Linked DNA regions of Chitinophaga varians. The protein of the gene in region 1 interacts with the protein of each later gene in a pairwise test. Links are inferred from orthologs where the notes say so. Each region holds a gene or a part of one and is shown on either strand. Other genes may lie near its edges.

Region 1 (3,183 bases):
TCCGTGTAAACTGTGCCGAGCGTGTAAACTAATGGTTTTCCGAGGTATTTATTATCAGCAATTTACGGATTAATCAATTACAACCCATAGTTATTGCTTACTATTTCCGGATTTTGGCAGACAGCTGTAGCTGTTCCATGGTTGGCTGCGTGCTGCCGCCTTCGTTCTCGAGTGTGATGGCAAAGCCTTCTGCGGCTTCCGCCGGTTTCATTTGCTGGATTTTTTGCGCCTCCTGTGCGCCGCCCTGGAATACGCCGGCATCCACGAGTTTTTTATTATGGATGGCCCACAATTGATATTGTTTACCCGCCGGCGGCATGGGCAACGCCTGTGCAATCAGGAAAACGGCCCTGGAAACGGGGTTCCAGCAAACCGTCACAACCTGTCCGGCAGTAGGGCCAAAGCCTTCCAGCTTGATCCATTTGAAAGCCGGGTCTTTGAGCATGTCCAGCTCTTTCTGCAATTCCTGATGAGCAGTAAGCGACTGGCTTTCCTTTTGGGCGTCCAGCTTTTCTTTGGCTGCTACCAGCGACTGATAGCGGCTTTTATAATCTGTAGAGCGACTGAAGAAAAAGAAGTTGAGCACAACGCTTCCCAGGAACAGGAGGATAATAGCCGCTGCTATGTATTTCCAGACTTTTTCAGCAGAAGATTTACGTCCGTTGATACGTTTGACCGGTGTTTCGCGGGAAGTAGCGGCGGGGGCCGGCGTACGCAGTTCTTCCGGCAGGCGGGCGTTGCCTTCCGGCGTTTCCTCGTCCCTGATGATATCCAGCAAACGGTCTTTGATGCCTGCCGGCGGTGCCATGGCATACAGCTGTACAAACCGTTCCCTGTCCAGTTGCAATTCCTGGACAGCGGCTTTTACCTGAGGGTATTGTGCGACGATCGTTTCCACCTCGTTTTGTTCTGCATCGGGTAGCAGCCCAAACACATAACTCTCCAGGATACCGGACGATATGTAACGTTGTACATCCACTTTGTACTATAATTGTTTTAATAGGATTCTCAACTGCATAATCGCATTGCGCATTCTGGTCTTCACGGTCCCCAGCGGTATATCCAGGGTTTTGGCAATTTCTTCCTGTGTGCAGCCTTTAAAATAAGCCAGATCAATAATAATACGCTGATCTTTGGGAAGACCTTCTATCACTTTTGTTAATCCAAGATGATCAACAGACAGGTGTACGGCCAGTTGTGGCTCATACATCAGATTAGCGCTGGTTACGTCCTGTACTTTTTGATCAAGTTTGTGAGCTTTTGACCTTAAACTGTCGATTGCGGTATTCCTGGCAATGTTGAGCATCCAGGTAAACAGGCGGCCTTTGGAGGGATCGTATCGGTCTATGTTCTTCCAGATCTTAATGAACACTTCCTGGAGCACATCTCCTGCGGAAGCATCATCCGTAACTATTTTGAGTGCCACCCCATACAACGCGGGGGAATAATGGTCATATAAATAACTGAATAACTTTTCATCCCTGGCTTGCAGTCCCTGAATGAGCTCTATTTCAGTATATGATAAGGTAGTTCCCAAAATGGATACGGATGGTTGTCTTTACAATACCAAAATAACGGGTTTTCTTTACATTACAAAATTATTTCCTATTTAGGAAAGGTCATTTTGTAGTCTACCCTTATCTTTCCTTTGGTGATATCATCCAGTTTGCTTTTCAACATCCTGCGTTTCAGCGGCTTGAGATGATCGATGAACAGCTTGCCGTCGATGTGGTCATATTCATGCAGAATGACGCGCGCCGTAACACCACTGAAGGTTTTTTGCTGCGGTTCAAAATTTTCATTCACATAGGAAAGGGTCACGGTCTCGTCGCGGTATACGTCTTCCCGTACTTTAGGAATGCTCAGGCATCCTTCGTTGTAAGCCCACTCCTTGCCACCGGTTTCCACGATGTGCGCATTGATAAACACTTCCTTCACACCTTCATCTCCCGGATAATCGTTTTTTTCATCGTCTTCCAGGTTATCGATGATCTGTTTGCTGTCTACCACAAACAGACGGATGGATTTGTTTACCTGAGGGGCCGCAATGCCTACTCCGTTGGAGCCGTACATTGTTTCCCACATATTGGCAATAAGTTCCTTCAACTGGGGATAATCGGGCGTAATATCTTCTGCTACTTTTCTCAGTACCGGATGCCCGTATGCAACAATTGGCAATATCATGATCTTGTGCTGTTTTTAATTGATCTGCAAAGGTACGACATTTGGTTATTTTGGTATTTTGATATTTGGCTATTTTAAAGGGTTTCCGCTATTAAATATCTAAATATTAAAATAAAAAATAAATAAATATCTAAGTGCCTAAATTTTATTTTGCAGGTATTCCTGTAAAATGATGGTGGCACTGATTTCGTCCACCAGGCCTTTATTCTGACGGTCCTTTTTCTTCAGGCCGCTGTCAATCATGCTCTGGAAGGCGATTTTAGAAGTAAAACGTTCGTCTACCTTCTTTACCGGCACCTGCGGGAAGTTCTTCCGGAGGATACGGACACACTCTTCCACCAGCGGCGTGGCATGCGTGGCATTCCCATCCAGGTTCTTAGGCTCACCGATAATGATCGCCTCCACTTCTTCCGCTGCGAAATATTTTTTCAGATAAGGAATCAGTTCATGGGTGGGAATGGTGGTAAGCCCGCTGGCAATCAGCTGCAACGGGTCTGTTACGGCCAGTCCGGTCCTCTTTTTCCCATAATCAATAGCCATTACACGTGCCATATCATTTACGGATTTTTTGATTTAGGGATTTCTTGATTTGAGTTTGTTGTGTTGAAATTTGTTGATCCGACCGGATTTGTGATTGGTTTATCTCCCCCAATCGCAAAATTCGTCAATCAAAAAATACCTACATGAGCAGCATGTCTGCGATGACAAAAACGGCAAACACCACGCTGGCGATACCGTTGGTGGTCATAAACATCACGTTCACCCGGCTCAGGTCATTGGGCTTTACCAGCAGGTGCTGGGATATCAGCATGACAATGAACACGGCCGCGCCTATCCAGAAAAGCCAGTGATAGTGGCCATATATACCGATGGTGATCACCAGTGCGGCAGCTATCACATGCAGCAGCTCTGAGAAACGCAGGGCGCCGGAAAGGCCCAGCCAGGCGGGGATAGAATTCAGCTGTTGGGATTTGTCAAAATCCTCATCCTGTAAGGAAT
Region 2 (3,367 bases), on another replicon or contig:
AAAAAAAGTATAACCAATGTTACAGCCTTCCACGTTGAAATTTCTAAAATCACTGAAACAGCATAATAATAAGGTCTGGTTCGATGAGCACCGGGATCAGTATCTGACTGCCAAAGCAGATTTTGAAAGCATGGTCCAGCAACTGATAGATGGTATGGCCAAACAGGACGCCACGCTTGCCGGACTGCAGTTGAAAGATTGCGTATTTCGTATATACAAAGACGTTAGGTTTTCGAAAGATAAGACGCCTTACAAAATAAATATGGCCGCATCCTTTCAGGCTGGCGGAAAGAAGTCTACCCTTGCGGGCTATTATTTTCACCTGGAACCGGGCGGCAATAGCTTCGCCGGCGGCGGCCTCTGGATGCCACCTGCCCCTGAGCTGAAAAAAGTGCGGCAGGAAATCGACTACAACTTTGACGAGTTTGAACGCATCATCGCCAATAAGGGTTTTATCAAACATTTCGGAAAGGTAGAAGGCGACGCCCTCAAGACGGTACCCCAGGGATATCAGAGCGATAATCCCGCTATAGCCTACCTGAAATTAAAAAGCCTCATTGTATCACACCCCATTACGGATGATGCCTGCCTGCAGCCATCACTCGTCCGGGAAATCCTAAAAACATTTGCGCTCATGCAACCGCTGATTGCATTCATTAACCGTGCAATGGACTGACCCATTTAGTCATTTTTTCATTTTATTATTTAACTATCGCATTGGGTAGATGGGCCTGGCATAGGCTTTAAATAGCCAAATAACAAAATGGAAAAATGACTAAATGATTAGTTTTTGTGAATCAGAAATTCAAACGGACGCGCTTTTCTGTTCTTCAGTAAATTCTCCTTGTCTGTACGCGCGTGGGCAAACCGCTGATTGTAAACATTTGCCACCTCGATGGTAGGAATTATTCCATCCAGTGTGTCCTGCTGGTCCACGATATTCATGATTCTGGACACCTGAGATGAAAAATTGGTGCTCCACTCTTCAGTAAACTTGTGCATTAACAAAAGCTCACGATTGGTGTTGGTTTTCATAGGACTAAAGGGTGTTTTCTGATTAGAAAATAACGAAAATATCCGGCATCTCTCTAAAATTGGACTACTCTTTTTGCAAAAAGCTTAGTTGGCATAGGATTATGTTATCAAAATTGGATTTTATAAGCCACAAATCAATACTACTTCCGTGTAATTTTTACACTTTGTGTGTTATGCTATTGTGAAATATTCAAAAAAAAGCAAGCGATAAGACGCTTGCTTTTAAGGAGTTATGATTTCGTTTTTCGTATAGCCATACGCGGGACTACGTTTAGGGTGCATTACGGCACACAATTACATAGCACGACAGTATGATTACAACCAATTCTTTTGTTGCAAATATTCCGCAATCTGCACAGCATTGGTAGCAGCACCTTTACGCAGGTTATCCGCCACAATCCACATATTTACAGTGTTAGGCTGTGTTTCATCGCGGCGGATACGGCCAACGAACACTTCGTCTTTGTCGTGTGCATCCTTCGGCATCGGGTATTGCGCCCTGGACGGATCATCTACCACGATCACACCAGGCGTCTGGGAAAGCAGCGTACGAACTTCATTGACATCATAATCGTTTTCAAATTCGATGTTCACTGCTTCGCTATGCCCACCCATTACCGGAATGCGTACAGTCGTAGCCGTTACTTTGATGGTATCGTCGCGCATAATTTTCTTAGTCTCGTTCACCATCTTCATCTCCTCTTTCGTATAGCCGTTATCGAGAAACACGTCGATCTGAGGAATAACGTTCAGGTCAATCGGATATGCATATGCCATCTCCCCGCTGATGCCTTGTCTTTCGTTCATCAACTGGGTAACAGCTTTTACGCCGGTACCGGTTACAGACTGGTAAGTGGACACCACCACTCTTTTAATCTTGTATTTTTCGTGCAGGGGCTTCAGCACCAGCACCATCTGTATGGTAGAACAGTTAGGATTCGCAATAATTTTATCTTCCTGTGTGAGCGCATCACCATTTACTTCCGGAACGACCAGTTTTTTATCCGGGTCCATTCTCCAGGCGCTGGAGTTATCGATGACAGTAATGCCTGCTGCCGCAAATTTAGGCGCCCACTCCAGGGAGGTGCTGCCGCCGGCAGAGAAAATAGCCACATTAGGTTTCATGGAAATAGCCGTATCAGCGCTCACCACCTTCCAGGTCTTACCCTTAAATGTTACTTCCTTACCTACGGACTTCTCAGAAGCCACGGGAATCAATTCTGTGACAGGGAAATTCCGCTCTGTCAACACCTGTAACATTTTTGAGCCTACCAGACCGGTCGCTCCTACTACGGCAACTTTCATTTTGTTTTACATTTTAATTTTTGGAGTCCCAAAATTAATATATACGCACCGCTTTTCATAACAATCGAAGGTATTTATTCAGCGTTAAGACGGCATTAACATACAACTGGCAGATTACCTGTATGTTTGAGGCTTAACCCCCAACTGCACCATGAATATACCCATTGTTTGTATCGCCCTGCTGTGGCAGGTTGCGTCGGGCAGCGACACGGCCGCTGTCCCTGTTTATGACGTCGTGATTCACGAGATGATGATAAAACCCTCGTCCGTTGCAGGTTTGCCGCCTTTTGAATACATTGAGCTGCGCAACAGAAGCCGCCGCGCTGTCCAGTTGCAGCACTGGACACTGGCAGTGAATAAGCGGGAAGTCGCCCTACCGTCTTATTTACTGCAGCCGGACAGCCTGTTGCTGCTCTGTCCCGCGGCGGCAGGCTTTACAGGGACTAATGTGTTACAGGTGGACCGGTTTCCGGTCCTGCCCGACGACACCGGGCTGGTAGTGTTATATAATAACCGCCGGGAAGTGATGCATGCAGTGGCTTACACACCTTCCTGGTATGTGCTGCCCGCCGCCTCCCGGGCAGGCCGCAGCCTTGAAATGATAGACCCGTCGCTGCCCTGTGGCGGTAAAATAAACTGGGCGGCTTCTTCCTCCCCGGCGGGAGGTACGCCAGGGGCCTATAATTCAGTGGCCGGGCATATCACAGAGGATACCCGGCCGGACCTTTATTTTATAGAGATGCCCGATAGCCTCCACCTCCTGCTTCATTTCAGTAAAACGCTTGACAGCCTGAAAGCGGCTTCCCCGGCCGGTTATCGGGTCGGCTCTTCTCCTGTGGCTGCTGTGACAGTACTGCCCCCGTTGTTTAACATTGTAGCCCTCCGGCTGGCATCGGCAATAGATTCGGGCACAGTGGCCGTAAATGGCATTTCCGATTGTGCAGGGAACGAAAGCGGCATTAAAAACAGCCTGCCGTTTTCCCGGCCACAGTCGCCGGTTTTGGGGGAGCTGGTCATCAATGAACTG

What was found. The genes of interacting proteins can lie anywhere in the genome.
Region 2: the proteins of def (region 1) and HGH92_RS10370 interact in binary tests that used the Escherichia coli proteins (3 or more experiments, as listed by UniProt). The link is inferred for Chitinophaga varians from one-to-one orthologs.

What each region holds. Positions count from the first base shown.
Region 1 is NZ_JABAIA010000002.1:648,433-651,615, reverse strand. The notes cover bases 396-3,183. They hold def (peptide deformylase), read right to left. Parts: upstream 2,185-3,183; coding sequence 1,606-2,184; downstream 396-1,605. Other genes in these bases: HGH92_RS17230 (UbiA-like polyprenyltransferase), read right to left, coding at 2,864-3,183; ruvX (Holliday junction resolvase RuvX), read right to left, coding at 2,323-2,736; HGH92_RS17245 (RNA polymerase sigma factor), read right to left, coding at 986-1,537; HGH92_RS17250 (anti-sigma factor domain-containing protein), read right to left, coding at 396-979. In the rest of the region: more of HGH92_RS17250, read right to left, coding at 101-395. UniProt on the Escherichia coli protein: Removes the formyl group from the N-terminal Met of newly synthesized proteins. Requires at least a dipeptide for an efficient rate of reaction. N-terminal L-methionine is a prerequisite for activity but the enzyme has broad specificity at other positions.
Region 2 is NZ_JABAIA010000001.1:2,547,630-2,550,996, reverse strand. What follows is about bases 346-3,317. They hold HGH92_RS10370 (aspartate-semialdehyde dehydrogenase), read right to left. Parts: upstream 2,341-3,317; coding sequence 1,351-2,340; downstream 346-1,350. Other genes in these bases: HGH92_RS10365 (lamin tail domain-containing protein), read left to right, coding at 2,492-3,317; HGH92_RS10375 (hypothetical protein), read right to left, coding at 784-1,035; HGH92_RS10380 (DUF2461 domain-containing protein), read left to right, coding at 346-676. Also shown: more of HGH92_RS10380, read left to right, coding at 17-345; more of HGH92_RS10365, read left to right, coding at 3,318-3,367.